DNA from 2 places in the Acinetobacter sp. GRABPA_MV_2 genome. Region 2 is predicted to be linked to the other one. Evidence: predicted binding sites of a transcription regulator. Region 2 holds the regulator's gene; the other holds the start of a gene.

Region 1 (10,520 bases), on a different contig from region 2:
TAGGTTTTAAAGCTTGATTGGTATTTTTATCAATACCAGTTTGAGGCCGGAAAATTGAGGTGTAACTCATATAACCTGTATATTCAGGTGTAAAGTTATAGGTTAGTCCAACATATGGTGAGACTTTACTTTCACTATATGACATTGGAGAACCATAACTTTCACCTTTACTTTCAGCCTGTACATAGTTTGCACCAAGTAAAAGTTTTAAATCTTCATTAAGATGTAAGCGCGTCGCAGCATAGATGGAGTTAATATTCTGTTTATAGTTTGCAGCTTCTGTAAAATCTGACCAAGTTATAGATTGCGGTGTCCAGCTTGCCCAATTTGTCGTGAGCTGGCGTAAATATCCTTGAGAGTAATCATTCAAAATATTAGCATCGTTAATAAAACCTGAAGATTGTTTATCTTGCTGATGGTTACGTACGTAGCTGTAGCCTAAAGTTGCCTCATGTTCTTGGTTAAAAAGCTTATAGCTCCCTTCAAGATTAAAATCGACAGCATGTTTTTCTTGATGTTCTTGTCCTCCCCAAGCTGTTAAAGCAACATCAGAACCATCAGCTTTGGGATATCCATAATAATAAAGAAGACGACTATTATGCTTGGTATCAAGATAGTTATAAGTCAGTTTAGCCGTCCATAGGTCATTAATTTTTTGTTTTAATTCAACAAAAGCATTTTGTGTCTCATTATCCCAGTGCGCCCAGTCAGGGTTTGGATTATATGAGCGATCATATGAAATCTGCTTACCATTGGCATCTAACAAAGGTAGCGAACCCCAGTTGTTTGCATTGGGGTTATTTTGTTCTTGGCTATAACCTGCTGTAAGTAAAGTGCTATCTGTCAAATCAGCTTCAATAATACCTGCGAAACCATTTTTCTCAGAAGAATACCGATCAAGGTAAGAATCACCAGTTTGTTCATAGCCCATAATACGGCCACGTACTTTTCCACTTGGTATAATCGCACCAGAAACATCAGCTTCATAACGCTGCGTATCCCAAGAGCCATAACTTAGGCCGCCACTTGCTTGGAATTCTTGGGTTGGACGTTTTCGAATATTATTGATGGTTGCACTCGGATCGCCAAAGGCATTAGTTAAAGAGTCAGCTCCTTTAACCACTTCTACACGATCATAAAAGTAAGTATCAGGATTCGTATTGTTATAGTTATAACCTGAGAGGGGAAAGCCTACGCCGTCAGTTAAAATATTTGAAATCTCAAAGCCACGAGCCATATAAGTAGTTCGCTCGGTTTCTTGACTAGAGACGGTTACACCAGGGGTGTTTTTTAAAACATCGCGAGTACTGGTAAGTCCGAAATCTTCTATTTGCTGACGAGTAACGACATTAATGGTTTGAGGAGTTTCTTTAGCCTCAATATTAAGCTTGGTTGCGCTACTCGAATTTTTAACATTATATGCTTTGGTTTGTTCAGAAGCCTGCTCAGCATTTGATGCTTTAACTTGAATCGTCTGTAAAGCTTGTACCTCTGAGTCTTGAGCATAAGAGAGGTTTGCATAACAAATCGCGCAGGCGATTACGGTAAGCTTAAATGGTCGAGGTGGGATATTCATAAGATTAAAGATAATGTAAATAATTCTCATTTATTTTATTGTTTGTAAATGTAAGCTACAATTCAAATTGCATTGTTAATTTAGATTAAAATATGGTGAATGAGTGTAATTTTAGATAGCTTGTGCTGTGGCTGCTCTTGGTAAGTACAAATAGATCAAGTTCAAGATTGGGAAACCTCTATGCTAGAATGCATTATTTCAAATTCTTGGGTAAATCGCCTTGGCAAACCGAAAACTTAAAATAGGCATTGTAGTTGGGGAAGTTTCTGGAGATACGCTTGGTGTTAAGCTTATGCGTAGTTTCCGTGAACAGGGAATCGATGCCGAATTTGAGGGAATCGGTGGTCCTCAAATGATTGCTGAAGGTTTTAACAGTTATTACCCAATGGAAACTCTATCTGTGATGGGGATTGTTGAGGTCTTAAAAGACTTAAAAAAACTATTCGCTGTACGTGATGGTTTAATTAACCAATGGACTCAACATCCGGTTGATATTTTTATTGGTATTGATGCGCCAGACTTTAACCTCAGACTTTCTAAAAGTATTAAAGAAAAGAATCTTCCTATAAAAACTGTTCAATATGTGAGCCCATCGGTTTGGGCATGGCGTCAAGGGCGAGTACATGGCATCAAACAAAGTATAGATTTAGTACTTTGCTTATTTCCTTTTGAAAAAGTCTTCTATGAACGATATGAAGTTCCAGCAGCATTTGTAGGCCACCCATTAGCTAAAAAATTGCCACTTGAGAACCCAATTCAAATTGCCAAACAAGAATTGGGTATTGATGAAAATCAGAAGCATATTGCCTTATTGCCTGGTAGCCGCAAAGGTGAAGTAGAGCGACTTCTTCCTATGCTGTTGGGAGCTGCCAATATTTTGCATACCAAATATCCTGACATTCAATTTTTAATTCCGGCAATTAATGATGCTCGTAAACAACAGATTGAGCAGGGTGTTGAACAATTAGCGCCGCAGTTAAAAGTAAAAATTCATATTTTAGAAAATACTGATAGTGAATCAAAAATTGGTCGTATGGTCATGAATGCAAGTGATATCATTGCTTTAGCTTCTGGGACTGCAACATTAGAAGCAATGCTGATGCATCGACCGATGGTCACTTTCTATAAATTGCACTGGTTAACTTATTTAATTGCTAAATTCTTGGTGAAAATTCCTTATTATTCTTTGCCTAATATTATTGCGGGTAAAAAAGTGATTGAGGAGCTGATTCAAGCTGATGCAACACCTGAAAATTTAGCAGCTGAAATAGAAAAACTGATGAATATAGAAACCGCTCAAATTCAAGTGATGCAACATTTAACTATGCATAAACAGCTTATTTCTGGAAATACAGAAGACCCAGTTCAAGCAATCCTAAAAGTACTTGAAAAGTAAAAAAAGCCCCATTTTTTTGGGGCTTTTTAAATCTACTTAAGCACGTACAATCAGCTCGTAACCAGTATATTTACGAATGTTGATAACACCAATATCAAAAATTAGATATTGACCTTTAATACCTTGTAATACACCGCGAATTTTCGGTGTTTTATCGAGGTTTAGAGATTTAATTTTTTCAGGATATTGTTCAACTGGATAAACAAACTCACGTGGCAATTCACTTTCTAATAGCTCAACCGTTTCGTTAAATTCAAGGTTTTGACTAAATTCTTCACGAATAGATTGAATTTTAGGTGCAAACTCTTCAATTAACTGATCACGCTGTTCAACCATATTTAAAGGTTCAGCTTCACCCTTGAGGAGTTTGCGCCAGTCAGTTTTATCAGCAATTAAAGAACCAAACATAGTTTCAAGCTGACCAGATAAACGGCGTGATCCAACTTTTAAAATAGGTAAGGCTTGAGTTGCACCTTGATCTAACCAACGACCTGGCATATGGCTAACACGAGTAATACCCACTTTTAAAGCACTTGAATTTGCCAAATATACAATATGTGGTTGGAAACAAACGCTATGGGCAAAGTCATCTTCACGACACGTACCTAAATGATAGTGACATGTTTCAGGTTTCATAATGCAAAGGTCACATTCTGCTTTGGTTTTAAAACATTTAAAGCAGTGACCTTGAGAATAAGACTTGGGTGTTTTAGCGCCACAAGAGGTGCAATAAATATTACCTGTCCATTCGATTTCTAGTTCTTGTCCTAAATTAAAAGGAAGATCAATTTCTGAACGGTCTAATACAAATTTGTATTCAACATTTGCCTTGGTTGTCTGTTGATCAGTTACACTAGCATCTTTTAGGCCTGCATGCATTTTATGGCAAATGCCTTGTAGTTCCATAAAGTTTAAACTCACATCTTTCAATTAAGGGTTGCAGTTATGGCTGAACAAAATGTCATCACTTCTATGCTAGACGATTTATCAAATGAACAGCCCATTCATACTGCACTTTGTATTGGCCAGAAAATTGACCAGAATAACGCAATTCAATGGCATTATTTTAACGTAACTGAGCTTTTAAGTCTGCCTTTTACTCAGCGTTATGATTTAGGTTTTGTACTGTTTGATACTGATGAAATGCAGAACATCAGCGATGTGCAAAAATCACAATTATTAGTAAAGCTAAGAGATTTATTAGCAAAACGAATTGTCGTCGTGAGCAAGCGCAGTGATGAGCAGCTTTTGCGTTCTTTAGGTTTTACGCAACTGATTGATAAGACATCACATGATAGTGATTTCGCCTTATGGCAATTTAACATATTGACCTATAAACATGTACCAGATTGGTTTAATTCAAAGTTCTGGGCAAACCCGGAAAACTGGAATAAATTCCGCTGGTAAAAGAGCCCTAAATCTCTTTCAAAATTTAACAATTTGGCTTTTGCTGTCTTAACAAGAATCCGCGTATGCTCATGTATAAACCATACATAAGAGTTACTCATGACAAATTTAAGCAACATTGTAGAAGTTTTGGCTAAACAGGCTTTAGGTGGAAATCAGCAAGCATCAGGTCAAGGCGGTTTAGGTGGAATTTTAGGTTCAGTACTAGGACAAATGGGGAGTAATACTTCTTCTGGCGCTCAAGGTGGCCTTGGAGGAGTATTAGGTTCTGTATTAGGGCAAGTGACTGGTAATAACAGTACACCTCAAGCAGGTGGCGGCGTACAAAGTTTATTGATTGCAGTTGTGCCTTTAATTTTGGGCTGGGTACAGCAACAAGGCGGTTTGCAGGCTGCTTTGGAAAAGCTAAAAGGTGCTGGTTTAGGTAGCCAAGTTCAAAGTTGGGTTGACCCAAATCAAACTAATAGCGAAGTTCCAACTCAACAATTGCAGAGTTTATTTAATCCCGCCGACATCGAGCAAGTTGCTGCTCAAGCTCAAGCGCCAAAAGAACAAGTTTATGGTGCAATTGCTTCCGTTTTACCTCAAGTCATTGACTCGTTAACACCTCAAGGTGATAGTACTGACCATCAAGAAGCCAACCAAGATATTCAAAATGTCATGAATCTTGTAAGTGGTTTTTTAAAATAAGATATAAATCTACAAAAGCCGATAAGTTTTATATCGGCTTTTTTACTCACGACAAAAAATAAAAGGGCATAAGCCCTTTTATTTTAGATCTGAATCAAACATAACTGATTAGAAGTTATATTCGATACCCGTACCTACAACAGTTTGTTTGTCGTCGTCGTTCAACCAGTCACGTTTTTGTTGAGCAACGATACCGTAGAAGCGAGCTTGTTTGTTGATTTGGTAATCAAGACCTAAACCGTACAAGTCAATTTTACGATCTGCCTGACCACTTACTTGTGTTTCAGCAGAAGCATATTCTGCTTTTACTTTAAGTTTAGTATTTGGAATTTTATAAGCAGCTGTTACTGCGTATGCTTCTTCTTCTAAACCACGGTAAGCTTTACCAGCTTTATCGATTGAACCGTCTGATTTATATGATTGACCATATGCAGTTAAGTCATCAGTAGGTTCAGCATGTTGCCATAAAGCACCTACCACAAAACCAGATTTTGCAATGTCATAAGAACCAGTTACACGGTAAGCATCTGTATAGACATCTTTTAGACCGTAAGCTGTATATTTACCTTTAATACCAAAGTCACCAGCAGCAGCAATTGCTAAACCGATATCTTTGTTTTCGTAACCAAGTGAAGTTGATACAGAGTCAAAGCTATCATTTTTGCTGTCTTTACCAGTTTCACCTTGTTTGCTATCAGAGGTGCTTTCGCCAGTTTGAGCCATGATATTGAATGTTAAACCAGCTAATAATTTAGGGTCTAATTCAAAACCGATTACGTTATCTAAACGGTTTTCACCGTACATGATATTAGTAATATCTAAACGTGTATCGTCATTAAAGATGTCTTGGTTACCACCAGCAGCAGTTTTGAAGTAAGAATCATATTTACCTACTTTCAACGTACCAACACCATCAGTTTTTAAACCGATAAAACGGTTACGAGCACTAAGGTCAGTATCAGAACCTGAACCATCAGTAGAAATTGCCCATTCAGCTAAATAAACAGCAGATAATTTGTCAGTTAATTTCTCTTCGCCTTTTACCCCAATACGAGAAGAGTTTGAGTTAATTTCGGTAACGTCACTTTTTCCATCGAAATTTTTATTATCAACTTGGTTAATAGAAACATTTAGTTTGCCATACAAAGTTGGCGCTGCTTGCACCGCGTTTATGCTCAAAGTTGCAACTGCGGCAGCGAGTAGCAATTTCTTCATTGAGATTTCTCCAAAAGTATTTAAAAATGGCGTATGCCTAGCTAACTATTTATTTTGTAGTTGACTGATGTACAAAAAGTTACAAAAGCTCACCAACTTGCTATGCAGTATCGACAAATTTTGTGACAGAGAAGTGAAGAATAAATGACAGTTTTATGACGTTTAAAATTTAGAAATAAATTAGTTATTTTTATTGTTTGATAGTTTTTAGACGAAAAAAAGCGGAGTCTAAACTCCGCTTTAACCATTTAAAAATCAAAGAGCTGCTTTAATTTTTTCAGCTAATTCTTTAATTTTTTCTTGATCTCCTAATTCAACAGCATGGCGTCCAAGATGATGCACATTTGTTGGAATTAGGTGAAAATGAACATGTGGAACAGTTTGTCCTGCTGCTGCTCCAGAAAGTTGCATCAATACAATACCTTCCAAATTGAGCGCTTTTTCCATTGCCTTAGCAATTTTCTGAACAATTTGTATGGTATATGCAGCTGCTTCAGCAGGTAAGTCTAGCAGTGTTACAGCAGGCGTTTTTGGAATAACTAATGTATGACCATCGGCTTGAGGCATAATATCCATAAAAGCTAGAACTTGATCATCTTCATATACTTTTATCGCTGGAAGTTCTCCACGTAAAATTTTTGCGAAGATATTTTGATCATCATATGCCATGTATTATTCCTTTAAAATCATTTACATTTCAATTCTTTTTGACGTTCTTTAATCGCGTCTAGACGTTGTTGCTCTTTGTCAGAAAACTTTGGTTTTGTCGTATGACAGTTTTCATTACCATATTTTTCTTTTGCATCAGGATCTTTAAAACAAAAGCCTTTTGATGCATAAATCAAATTGTAATCGTCTTGCAATTTCTGACATTCTTGCTCAGGTGTTGCAGCTTGTACACCTACACTAGCAATGCTTACCATGCCAGTAAAGACTGCAACCATAAATTTATTCATGAGCTTTTCCTCAGTTAAAGGTATGAACCTGTACTCAATATACGGTTTATTACCAATATTTCAATGACTATTAATTACTCAAGTGTCATTTTGGTTTAGAATTTGTTCAGAGGATGAATAAAGTTATTAAATATCAATAATTTAAAAATATTAAATAAAACATAAGCTTAAGTGGTTATTTATATATTTTTCAATAATCTGATTCTTATCTAGCCCCTTATGACTCACAGTGTTGGCCTATATAAAATACTTGTGTTTTGTTGTAATGATCTAAAATTTGATGGAAAGGCTCAGGATTTTGTTTACTGCATAGAAGCCTTTTAGCATGCAATTTGGACAATGAAAAAAACCAGTTATTAATAACATTATCAAAAGTATGAAATGTGATAATTATTATGTTTTAAATGAAAGATGTATTGATTTTACATATTTTAGCTTCTATTATAGTGTCCTTAATTGCTGCGTTTGATAGTTTTTGTTTTTATAGCCTATTTCTCAAAATGAAATGGGCTTTTTTTTATTTAAAGTTATTTCTAATCATGAAAAATAAGCGGTTTGGAATGATATAAATCTTACACTATATTTTATTTTTGTGATAGACTTGACATAGCACTTTCACAATTGATCTGGTAGTTACTTTCTAGCCTTATAACCTTACATATAGTAATAGTATATCCATCATACTTTCTTAAAGGACTTAGTCATTCATTCAGACTAAATACTAAAGGAATAGAGGATGCCACAATTTTTAATTATTGCTGAAAAAGTTTATAAAAAGTTTGAAGAGGAAAAGCATTCTACTGATAATATTATTGAGCATTTGAATGGCTTAGTTAGTATTATCCGACAAGAAATAAGAGGTACGCCGTATCAACTAAAATATAATTTTATTGATTTTGAAGAATGTCTAAATAAGCCTGCAAAAGAATGTAGAGTTAAACTCGATATCAGCTTAATGCCAACCTATAAGAATAAAGGAGAATACATTATGTGGTTGGCTGGTTTTATCGAAAAAATTACTTTAGGGGGAAGGGAAAAGTTTCCACCACTTACAAATAGTTTATTGCCAAGTTGTATAGTTACCAATCCTTATGTAACAAAAATGGAGCAGGCAAAAGCTTCTTCTGAAAGAAGTGCACAAATGATTGTAAATTACTTTAAATCATCCGATTATGAAAAAATTAATAAAGTTTCTACATCTTAAAAAATAATAACTTTGAAGTGCTTAAGATGCTTTTTATATAAAAAGATTTGAATGATAAATGACATGATTTAATAGAATAGTTGAGTACTCTTAGTAAATATATTTCATTGACTTATATTTTATAAACCGCCCATTTGAACGGTTTTTTTATATTTAAATTAAGTACTTTTAAACTATTAAGACAAGCCAGTAAGTAGTTATGAAAATAATAGTATTATTGGTCAATGCGCAGCTATACGGTCTCAATCACTCCTAAACCAGTAAATGCAACGAATTGAATCATAACTTTTATTATTAAATTTGCGTTGAACGTTCGGATAGCCATTTTGCCAGTTGGGGCCAAAACTCCAGAGCACTTGCCTGACTCGACATGAGGCCCAAATGTCCGCCAGGAATAAGAGTAAACGTAACGTCTTTGCTACTAGTTAATTGGCTTAATGGGTGAGCAGCATCAGCAGTTACTAACTGATCACTACGACCCGCGCCAACTAACAGAGAACAATTGATATTTTTTAATTCTATTTTTTTATCTTTTAACTGGATAAAGCCGTGCTTCAATGGATTTTGCAACCAAACATTGAACAACATGTCGTGATTAATTCCGCCCGGGTAATCAATCATATTATTTAAAAAGTTACTTAGAGTGGCATGCTCTTGCACAAATTGTAGGTCATCAAGATTCTTTAGTAGTTGAATATGTCCATCAAACCAGCCTTTAGGATCAAGAATTTTGAAACCTAAAGAGTTTAAAATTCCAGGACTATGAATCAAACGTTTTGGTAGTCCAGAGTAAATACGGTCTTGAATTTTTTTATTGCGACCAATCGCGTTGTTTATGGCTCGGTAGAGTTTTCCAATATAACCAGAAGCATAACTATCTATTGGACTACCAAGTACGATAAGGTTTTTAACATAATTGGGTTGATTTAAAGCGGTATATAAGGTGACAAATATGCCAGCCATACTCCAGCCATGAAGCGAGATTTGTTCACTTCCTGAATGTGTTCGGACAAGTTGTATTGCTTGAGGAATAAACCCTTCAATAAATGATAAAAAATTAAGATGTCTATCTTTAAAATTTAAGCGGCCCCAATCCACAAGATATACGTCAAAACCTGCATTTTGGAAGTATTTAATAAGAGAGCGATATGGATATAAATCATATATCGCCATATTAATAGCGAGTGGTGCAACAAATACTAACGGTTCTTTAAATTGTTTTTGAGTAGCTGCGTAATAACGAATACGAGTTTGATTGAATTCACCAATCACTTCATAAGGAGTGCTTTGTGACAAAACCAATGTTTTTGGGCGAAATAGTCGGGTAGAGAGGTGCTTGATTTGACTTTGTTCAGAGACAATGGACTTTAAGCGTTTCATCTTTCTTTTACCAACTATTTTCTAAAGTTGAATAAAGTCTAAGCGATAATTTTAAGGTTTACCTTGACCTTAAATACCCTAGACACTCAAAATGATGATAGTTTTTTTAGTACATGACCAGTAAAGGCGAACATTTAATGAACCAGTCTGATGATTTAGAATACCAACTTGATACTTTAGCCATTCGTACCGGACATACTCGTAGTTTTGAAGGTGAGCATGGCGAACCGATTTTTTTGACTTCATCATTTGTATATGAAAACGCTGCTGAAGCGGCTGCAAAATTTTCTGGTCAGGTTCAAGGAAATATCTATTCTCGTTTTACTAATCCGACTGTATCGATGTTCGAAAAACGTTTAGCAGCTTTAGATGGTGCTGAACGAGCTGTAGCGACAAGCTCGGGAATGGGCGCGATTTTGTCAGTTGCTATGGCATATCTAAAAGCGGGTGATCATGTTATTTGCTCAAGAGCAGTTTTTGGTTCAGTTGTTGCCTTATTTGAAAAATATATTGCCAAGTTTGGTGTAGACATTACATTTGTTGATTTGTGTGATTTAGACGAATGGAAAAATGCTGTACGTCCTGAAACCAAACTTTTCTTTGTTGAGTCACCGTCTAACCCTCTAGCTGAGATTGCAGATATACAAGCTCTAGCAGATATCGCCCATGCGAATGGCGCATTACTTGCGGTTGATA
Region 2 (10,520 bases):
AGTTTCTCCTGTTACAGACTTAATTCAAATTGATTTATCACATGCCGCTCAGTTCCGTGTGAACTATGAAGAGTTGCGCAAACAAGTTGAACAAGAAAGTGTGCAACTATGGGATTGCCGTACGAGTGATGAATATAGTGGTGTCCGTTTAGCAGCGCGACGCGGCGGTCACATTCCAAATGCCCTCCATTTTGAATGGAGTACTGCACTTAATCGTCAAAATCATCTAAAATTGCATCCGCTTGAACGCACGCGGCAGCGCCTTGAACAACTTGGGTTCGATTTACAACAACCTGTAGTCGTGTACTGCCAGTCACATCATCGTTCCGGTTTGGCCTATATTCTGGCTAGACTCTTGGGCTGGGAAGCAAAAGCCTATGATGGTGCGTGGAGTGAATGGGGCAATCGCCTCGATAGTCCTATTATTACTGGAGAATCACCCTCGTGAGTTTCACATCTCGATTAAAAAAAGAATTATTTATTAAGGCACAAAACCTTGTACCACAGCACCAATTGAGCCGTGTGGTAGGTAAAGTTGCTGCGAGTGAAAATCCAGTTGTAAAAAACGCTGTTATTCATGCGTTTAAAGCTAAGTATGGGATTGATTTATCGATTGCTGAACAAGGCAATGCACTGAAATATAAATCTTTTAATGACTTTTTTACCCGTGCATTAAAAGAAGGTGTACGTCTAATTGATGAAAATGCAGATAGTATTGTGTCACCAGCGGACGGCGCAATTTCCCAAATTGGTAAAATTACTGCGGGTGAAGTCTTTCAAGCAAAAGGTCAAAGTTTCTCTGTAGAGAAATTAATTGGCGATCCACAACTTGCTCAACCATTCCAAGATGGTGAGTTCGCGACAGTTTATTTATCACCACGCGATTACCACCGTGTTCATATGCCGTTTGCAGGTACTTTAACAGAAACGTTATATGTGCCAGGTGAGCTATTTTCGGTAAATCAGGTCACTGCTGAAAATGTACCGGGATTATTTGCTCGTAATGAACGTATGGTGTGTTTGTTTGATACTGAACTTGGCCGTATGGCTGTTGTTCTAGTGGGGGCGATGATTGTTGCTGGTATTGAAACTGTGGCAACAGGCAAGGTAAAACCTTCAGGTCGTATCGAATTACAGCATCATCAGTTAAAGCTAGAGAAAGGTGCTGAGCTTGGACGTTTTTACTTAGGTTCTACAGCCGTTATTTTATTTGAAAAAGATAAGATCGAATGGGAACAACGTTTTAAAGCTGAGTCTGTGGTTGTAATGGGCGAGCGCATGGGACATACAGTTTAGTAAAAGATATAACCACTATAAAATAAGTAAACCCTGACTTTAATTATTCAGGGTTTATTTTTTTGATTTAAGTTATATAAAATTAAAATATATAACTATGTTTGGATTTATATTATATAGAAAAATAATTATTATTAAGTGATCTAAATGAGTACGTTATATGAGCTAGTCTATAAATATGTATCTGAAGAGAGCAAAAATATTAATATGATTAAAAATTAATAAATAAAAATAGAATGAAATATTTAAGTTAGACTTAAGTCGAGGTTTTAATTTTATTTGAAGATAAGTTATTAAATCTAAAAAAATTATTTATTTTTTATAACCATGAAGCGCTTTTTTGATATTACACAACTTTAGCCTTGGCACAATGCTTGCTACTTGTTTAGGACTTTACTGTAACTTTCATATTTTTTAGGTTCTGAAATCATGTTAAAAGTTAAACGCCTGACAGCTTCGGTTTTATCTGTACTTTGTATTTCACTCACCCATGCCAATGATTTTAAAGTTTTAAATCAAATTTCAAAACAGCCTACTCAACTTCAAAGTGGCGAATATAAAGGTAATTATTATGTTCCCTCTACTTTAAATACCATTACATGGGGCTATTTACCAAATCGAGATGCTAAACCCGTGCTTACTGTTCCGTCGGGTAGTGTAGTGACATTCGATACGGTTTCTCATGAAGGTTTGCTTGAAGACCAGGGGCGTAATGCTGAAAAGTTCTTTAAATCGAAGGGTGTAAATTCTAATCAAATATTGGAAGATGCAAAAACAATTACACAGTCAAATTTAAAGCATGATTTTCATAAAGATGGGCCACATATTGTGACAGGTCCTGTTGCCATTGAAGGCGCACAGCCCGGTGATATTTTGAAAGTTGAAGTACTTAAAGTTGAACCGCGTGTTCCTTACGGTGTGATTTCAAATCGACATGGTAAGGGGGCTTTAGTCGGGGAGTTTCCTAAAAAAGCGAAGCAAGAAAATGCATCGGCTGAACATCCTGAACGCTATGGAAATGTATCGATTTTCACCCCAATTGAAAAAAATGCACAAGGTGAATATGAAGGGGTATTAAAAGCAGAATCTGGTAAATCAATACGTTTTCCGCTGTATCCTTTTATGGGAATTATGGGGGTAGCAGCCAATACATCTGAGCCTGTTCACTCTGTACCACCTGCAATGTATGGCGGAAATATTGATATTAATGAACTAGGGGCAGGTTCAACCGCGTATTATCCTGTTCAGGTTAAAGGTGCATTATTCTATACGGGTGATAGCCATTTCGCGCAAGGCGATGGGGAAGTGGCATTAACGGCACTAGAAGCTTCAGCCCGCGCCACGCTCAAATTTACCTTACTCAAAGCAGGTAAGGACAAAATACCGGGCAAAGATTTAAAACAACCTTTAGCTGAAAATGCTGAATTTTGGATTACACCGGGACTTGATGAAGATCTTGATGAAGCGATGAAGAAATCTACACGTGAAGCCATTCGTTTCTTAAACCAAGAATACGGTATTGACGAAGCAACAGCGTACGCCTATTTAAGTGCCGCGACTGATTTTGAAGTTTCACAAGTAGTAGATAAAACCAAAGGTATTCATGCAAAAATAAGAAAAGCTGATTTTAAAGAATTTGAAAGTAAATAATTGAGATGATCTGAGCTTGGTATTTAAAATATTAAATACCAAGTTAATCTTATCTTAACTATTTATAAGTATTATATAATTTATAATTAAGTATAATAAATATCACACATATTTATTAGTATAAAATCTAATGCAATCACTTCCAAACGTTCTACTATATCTTGCTGCTTTATTAACATTCTGTGCTGCATTACTTCATTTTGTTTGTGTGTTCTGGGGAGCAAATGGTTTTCGGTTTTTAGGGGCGGGGAAAAGTATTGTCCATATGGTTGAAAGAGGGCACTGGTATCCTAATTTTACAGCTATAACTGTGGGGTTAATTCTAACTGTATGTGCTATTTATGCCTTCTTTGCAGCAAAGGGAATACAGGTATTACCATTTACTAAACTTATTTTGTCACTTGTTTCAGCGGTTTTTCTTATCCGTGGTTTTGCTTTTCCATGGTTAAAGTCAAAATTTGTGGGAAATAGTGATTTATTTTGGTATATCAGCTCAGCCTTTTGTTTAATACTCGGTGCTTTATATGCCGCAGGCGTATATTTAATTTGAAACGAATATATTCTAAGTGAACTAGAGTGAATAATTTTAAAAATTAAAAAGGGAGCAACGCTCCCTTTTTAATTATTTAGTCCAGCCATATTTTTTGAAAATAGTATTGCCTTGCTGTGAAGATAGAAAATCTACAAAACGTTTAGCCTCAGCATCTTTTAGACTATGTTTGGTTAATGCAACACCTGTATCACGATAGACAACTAGCTCTGGTTCGATAGGGATAATTTGTCCAACATCTGGGTTACTGATTCCCCAAATATTAAAGACTAACCAAGCATCATAGCTGCTATTTTCTTCCCAGCTTTTCTTGGCAATCCCTGTATTGGCTGCATAGGTGGCAATATTCTTTCGAAAAGCTTTTGTTAATTGAATATTTCCGGTTCTGCCAGCAATATCTTCCCACATACCGACTTGACCTGCACCATGTGTAACTAAAACTTTAATATTGGGTTTAGCTAGGTCTTTAAATCCTTTAATATTTTTAGGATTACCTTTGCGTACTAAAATGGCTGCGGGGCGTAAATATAAAGGTTCCACCGAGTCTTTTATAATTTGCTCAGAAAAGGTATTTTCGAAATCAGACATCATGGCTTCGGAACCACTATAGATAACATCTGCATCTAGTTTCGCTTTTTCAGACCATTGAGCAGTAGGACCAGAAGTCACATGGACTGCTATGCCAGTTTTATTGGTGAATTGTTTGGCGGCTTCTTTCATGGCGGGTGCGGGCCCACCCGGACCATAGACTTGTACGTCTGCAAAACTATGGATAGATAGAGAACCGAGAATAAGAAAAATCAGGTAGGGTATAAATTTTTGTTTTGACATTTTAATCACTATAGTAATTAAGAAAATATCAGCATATATTTTTTATTATTGAAATTGGATTAATTTTTGCAACGATATTTATAATACATTTCTTTAAAATATATTTAATGAGATTTTAATAGACTATATATAAATGTAAATTATTTTGAGTTAAATATAAATATAGAAGATTCTATGGTAATTTATATTTTATAAATTAATTATTTAAATAGATGTAATGTAAATAATAGAGGAGTAATCCCTTGATTAAAAAAAGTAATTCTTTTTTTAAAATTTTATTTAGCAGTATTTGTTTGGTGTCTGGCTCTGCTATGGCTGCTCAAATTACCGATTTGGGTAAGCAAATTGTGAGCGAAAAACCAGGCTCAATACTCTCTATAGCACAACAAGATGTGACAAATTTATTTCCTCATGCAGATCAGCGCTTGTTGGTTAATTATCGTAGTCGAGGTATTCAGGGCGAGCCCATTGTGGCATCAGCTTTTATTTTATTACCGAAAGGAACACCACCAAAAAATGGCTGGCCGATACTGGCTTGGGCGCATGGTACGACAGGAGTTGCTGATACTTGTGCACCTTCGGGTGACTATGTGGGTGGACCAGTTCACTCATATCAAGAGGTTGCTTCCAAAGCTTTAGATGGTTGGCTTGCCCGTGGCTATGCAGTTGTTGCACCTGATTATCAGGGCTTAGGTACACCGGACGGGCATCCTTATATGAATGCAAAGAGCCAACTACATACGGTTGTCGATGCAGTGCGTGCATTGCATTTGCTTAAGCCCAAGAGCTTTAATAAACAGTGGTTGGTGATGGGGCACAGTCAAGGTGGGGCTGCGGCAATTGCAGTGTCTGCCTATGGTCAAAAAGATGCACCTGAACTAGATTTAAAAGGGGCAATTGCTCTTGCGCCAGGCGGCTATCAATATGAAGGCATTGCAGAATATGTGAAAACTAATCCGAACCCAGAACCTAGTGTGGCCGCTTTTTTCCCGATTGTGTTATTGGGAGCACAAGCAGCAGAACCAAGTATTGTTCTTGAAAACTTAGTCAGTGCAGAAATGAATGCGGTGCTAACTCAAGCGCGCAGTCGCTGTTTATCTGAACTTCAATCTGATTTGAAGAAGTCTCCTTCTAGCATATTTCTGCCTAATGCAGACTTAAAACCTCTTCTGGCTTATCTAAAACAACAGTCCATTGAAAATATGGTGCCGACTGTGCCGTTAATGATTGTTCAAGGTTCTAAAGATCATTTAGTCGACCCTAGAGGCACATCTGCTTATTATCAGCAGTTATGTAAATTAAAAAAACCAACTATATATCAAACGATTGATGGCGGAGACCATCGTGATGCATTACGCCAGAGCAATACTTTTGCCACTAGTTTTTTAAACGTAATTGAGAAAAATCAGACAAAATCGTATTGCTCTAATTTTAAGTAAATTATTTTAAATAATACAAAAAAGCCGACTTTTCATGAGTCGGCTTTTTTGTATGTGCAGGGAATAGTTTTAGGTCATGTTATATAGTCTTTCTTTTGGAAAAACTGCGGTAAATGTTGATCCCTCGTTTTCTTTAGACTGCACATCTAAATACGCACCGTGTTGCATAAGCACATGTTTTACAATTGCTAAGCCTAAACCTGTACCACCTGTTTGACGGCTACGGTCGCTGTCCACACGATAGAAGCGTTCAGTCAGGCGTGGTAAATGTTTAGGATTAATTCCGATGCCCGTGTCTTGTACACTAAAGTAAGCATGTTCGCCATCATCATGCCAGCCTATGGTAATGGTTCCACCTTTTGGCGTGTACTTGATGGCATTGGTAATTAAATTACTAAATGCGCTGGCAATTTCCATGTCGGAACCAATCAGGTCGCAGTGGCTATCAATGTGTAAATTGAGCGTATGTCCATAATCGGCATTATAGGCCTGAGCATCATCAAATAATTGATTCATTAAACTCGGCATTTCAATAATCTGATTTTTCGCAATTTTCTTGTTATTTTCTAAATTCGATAATAGCAGTAAATCATTGACCAAAGCATTCATACGCTTGGTTTGTGATTGCATTTGATCAAAGGCTCGTTTCCAGCGTGGACTAATATCTTCCTGATCTGTAAAGGTTTCGATATAACCACTCAGCACGGTTAGTGGTGTACGAAGTTCATGTGAAATATTATCGACGAAGTCTTTACGCATTTGCTCAAGGTTATGCATACGAGTCACGTCGTAAGCTACTAATAAACGACTTTCTCCACCAAATCGAGTGAGCTTAACCTGTACATAACGGTCATCATCAAAATTGGAATGGAGTTTAATCCCATCGGGTGCCTGATCAATATTGTTAAAATATTCAATAAAGGTCGGCTGACGTAAAATCGTTAAGAGGTTTCGGCCACGGTCAAGTGGACTAATCCCTAATAAACGCTCTGCGGCTGGGTTCCACCATTCGATTTGATGTTGATCATCAATTAGAACTACGGCCTCAGCAAGGGCAACTAAGGAAGATTGTGCTCGGTCAATTAAACCGACCATTTCGGCCTGAACAATTCGTTCCTGACGCTGAGCACGGTAAACATTAAATAATAATGCACCCCAAATCCCGTTAAGATTTGGAGGCACATCATAAGGTTTATTGGCAATCCAGTCATTGACCAGATATAAAGAACGCAACTGGAGTGTAAAAAACACCACGAAGGCGATAAAAATACAACTCCAGAAATACCCGACACCTAAACCGACTAAACCGGCAATAATTAGAAAAAATAATAAAAGCCGTAAATCTTGTTTGGCAAACGTCCATAAACTACTGTAACGAGAAAGTTTTTGTTCACGTACCTGTTCAGGGACGGGGTAAGGTTCATACATAAATCTTGGTTAACCTGCGGCTAAATCTGCACGTGTTGAGAAACGGTAGCCAGTTCCACGTACAGTCTGAACAAATCGGTCAACACCAAAAGGTTCTAAGACTTTACGCAAACGGCGGATATGCACATCGATAGTGCGGTCTTCAATATATACATTACCGCCCCATACCTGATCGAGCAACTGGGCACGTGTATATGCACGCTCTGGATGGGTCATAAAAAATGCAAGTAAGCGATATTCAGTTGGGCCCATATCTAAAATGCTGTTGCCAAAGCTAACACGCTGGCTTACAGGATCAAGAATTAAGCCATTGGCATCAATTGTTTTTTCACCACTTAATGCATTCGCACGACGTAGAACTGCCTTAATACGTGAAACCAGTTCACGTGTTGAGAAAGGCTTCGTCATGTAATCATCTGCACCCGCATCAAGACCTTGTACTTTATGGTCTTCTTCTCCACGAGCGGTGAGCATAATCACTGGAATTTCTGCTAGGTTCTCATCACGTTTTAAGCGGCGACATAAATCGACACCACTTACGCCTCCAGGTAACATCCAATCAAGCAAGATAAGCGCCGGACGTTGGTCGACGATAATTTGATGAGCCTGTTTGGCATCTTCAGCCTGTAAACACTGAAAGCCTGCCATGTCCAAAGAAGTATGGATCATTTCACGAATAGGGAGCTCATCATCGACAATTAAAATATAGTCATCTTTCACAGCGCAATATCCTATAGATTTAACGGTGAACCGTTTTGTAGTTATGACAGGCTTATTACAAAGATTAATTATGACAATTTCATTGCAGAAAAGTCTATAAAATTGAATTTAGCAATAATTTGTGACAAAACCAAGGCAAAGGCATGACCAAATGATGACATATAAACTTTAAACTTCTTAAATTCATTCAATGGGTTATTACCATAATTGCTTAACCGGTTTTTTAGATTATTAGCTGTCAAAAAACTTTAATATTATTTTGAAACTTGGGCTAATAGGGATAAGAAAACAATACGGCATGCGGTTAAAACCTGCTCAAGAGACTGCTCAAATCCTCCCATGACCCATCGAATCGCAATTTGGGTGACATATCCATTCAAGCCAGTTGCGATTAAAGAGAGCTCATTTTCATGGTGTTGAATTTGCGGCATGGTTAGCATAACAAAGGCCTGAATCATGCGATCAAATTGCGCAAGCGTTTCTTGAATGGTGGCTTGATTATGTAATTCTTGTACCAAAACGGCATCGACATAGATGATACGAGCTAATCTTGGATCATCTTTTAAGGTGGTCAGCAGTGCTCTTAAACCCGCATCGACCATTTTTTCTGGATCGGGTGCAGCTTTAATCACGGCTTGCATCAGATTTTGCTGTAATTCTTCAATCATTTTTAAAAAGATGGTTTGAAATAAATCTTCACTCTTCTTAAATGATTCATAAAAATAACGTTCTGTGAGTTTTGCCTCTTGGCAAACATCTTTTACCGTCACTGAAAAAAAACCGAGCGTTCCGTAGGTCGCAATACCTGCTTCAATCAGTTTTTCACGGCGTGCCTCTTTACGTTCAGATAGAGATAACCCTTTGAACTGACGTTCTTTACTCACACTTTTTGTTTTCTTTTTACTGGTTGAGTCGTTAGTCGCCATAAATAAGTCGTTTCCTAAAGAATGGTGTCCTAATTTATAGGTTTTGGCCAAATATGCTCACTATGATAAAGCCCTCAGAAGAATTGTGCCATTCTATCTGAAATTACAGTGTACTATATTGACAATGAATATTGTCAAAATTATATTGAAGATGTCTGAACTGCACATGCAATGAACCGACTGTGCAAATATCGAAAAACAAAGGATGGACAATGAAAAATTTTAAAAACAAAGTCGCTGCAATTACGGGCGCGGGTTCTGGCATTGGGCAACAGTTAGCAATTCTTTTGGCAAAACAAGGCTGCCATCTTTCGTTGAGTGATATTAATGAAAAAGGATTACAACAAACTGTCGAGCTTTTAAAGCCATACAGTAATATTACTGTTACCACCAAAAAGCTTGATGTATCTGATCGTGAAGCAGTAAAGCAGTGGGCACAAGAAACTGTGCAAGATCACGGTTCTGTTAACCTGATTTTTAACAATGCGGGCGTTGCATTAGGTTCAACTGTCGAAGGTGCGACCTACGAAGATTTAGAATGGATTGTTGGAATTAACTTCTGGGGTGTTGTGTACGGTACGAAAGAATTTTTACCGTTCATTAAGCAAACTCAAGATGGACACATTATTAACATCTCGAGCTTATTTGGTCTGACTGCCCAACCTACACAGTCTGGCTATAATGCAACCAAATTTGCTGTACGTGGTTTTACCGAGTCATTGCGCCAAGAGTTGGATATTGAAAAAAGTGGCGTGAGTTCTTTGTGCGTACATCCAGGGGGAATTCGTACCAATATTGCTAAAGCTGCAAAAATGAGTGACAGTTTGACTAGTTTAGGTATGGACCCGACTAAATCGATTCAAAACTTTGACAAGCTACTTCGTACTCCTCCAGAAGAAGCTGCCCGTCAAATCTTGGATGCTGTTTTGAAAAATAAACGCCGTTTATTGATTGGTAGTGATGCAAAAATTCTTGATGCATTCCAGCGTTTATTCCCGACCGGATACCAACGTGCTTCAACCATTGTGACTAAGTTAATGAAATAATTTTCAATGCAAAAAAGCCATCAATTGATGGCTTTTTTTATAATATTTAAATAGTTCTAAATAAGAACTTTGATCGTCTTTTTCTTCCAGATAAATTGATAATACAAGCCTTGAATAATACATAGACTGACAAATGCCAAGGCATAGGCAACCCAAATGCCTTTAAGTCCCCACATTGAGCTAAACCAGTAAGCACATGGAATCTCAATAAATAAAATGGCAGAGATGTTAATCAGCATTGGAACAGTTACGGTACCGCTCGAACGCATGATAGATGCAAAAATGGCACCTGCGCCAAAGAATAAAATTGCCCAAAGTACAATAAATAAAAGCTGCTGTCCTAACACCACCACAGTTGGGTCTGTGATAAATAAAGCCATCAAATATTTTGAAAATAGATAACCAAGTGCAATTAAGGCACCTGTAAATAAAAAGTTCATTCCCAGAGCGGTGCGTGTAACACGTGCGAGTAGATCTGATTTACCCGCACCAATCGCTTGCGCTGCAAAAATTGAGGCTGCGATGGAGATCGAAATCGCTGGAAACTGAATGTAGTTGAGCACCTGATTCACTGCACCATACGCTGCTGTAGCATGTGAACCATAATGGTTAACCAACCCAACAATAACCAAGC

The links. Region 2 encodes PhoB, which activates phosphate uptake and scavenging genes when phosphate is short. Its sites were predicted from a motif close to TGTCATNAANCTGTCATAA; they were not measured.
Region 1: the regulator PhoB is predicted to act here: its motif matches at 6,427-6,445, upstream of ACXM0J_RS10300 (porin).

What each region holds. Positions count from the first base shown of each region.
Region 1 is NZ_JBWZNA010000010.1:13,635-24,154, forward strand. Features, by position in the region: gene ACXM0J_RS10275 (TonB-dependent siderophore receptor) at 1-1,576, opposite strand, end outside; gene lpxB (lipid-A-disaccharide synthase) at 1,797-2,972, shown strand; gene ACXM0J_RS10285 (DUF2797 domain-containing protein) at 3,009-3,878, opposite strand; gene ACXM0J_RS10290 (DUF6231 family protein) at 3,918-4,379, shown strand; gene ACXM0J_RS10295 (YidB family protein) at 4,479-5,069, shown strand; gene ACXM0J_RS10300 (porin) at 5,178-6,284, opposite strand; gene ACXM0J_RS10305 (HIT family protein) at 6,540-6,953, opposite strand; gene ACXM0J_RS10310 (YARHG domain-containing protein) at 6,971-7,240, opposite strand; gene ACXM0J_RS10315 (hypothetical protein) at 7,977-8,444, shown strand; gene ACXM0J_RS10320 (alpha/beta fold hydrolase) at 8,739-9,824, opposite strand; gene ACXM0J_RS10325 (O-succinylhomoserine sulfhydrylase) at 9,962-10,520, shown strand, end outside.
Region 2 is NZ_JBWZNA010000015.1:83,150-93,669, forward strand. Features, by position in the region: gene ACXM0J_RS13600 (sulfurtransferase) at 1-448, shown strand, start outside; gene asd (archaetidylserine decarboxylase) at 445-1,296, shown strand; gene ACXM0J_RS13610 (acetamidase/formamidase family protein) at 1,726-2,946, shown strand; gene ACXM0J_RS13615 (hypothetical protein) at 3,077-3,496, shown strand; gene ACXM0J_RS13620 (AcfC family putative adhesin) at 3,569-4,327, opposite strand; gene ACXM0J_RS13625 (alpha/beta fold hydrolase) at 4,570-5,766, shown strand; gene phoR (phosphate regulon sensor histidine kinase PhoR) at 5,836-7,194, opposite strand; gene phoB (phosphate regulon transcriptional regulator PhoB) at 7,204-7,914, opposite strand; gene ACXM0J_RS13640 (TetR/AcrR family transcriptional regulator) at 8,169-8,840, opposite strand; gene ACXM0J_RS13645 (SDR family NAD(P)-dependent oxidoreductase) at 9,053-9,886, shown strand; gene ACXM0J_RS13650 (MATE family efflux transporter) at 9,943-10,520, opposite strand, start outside.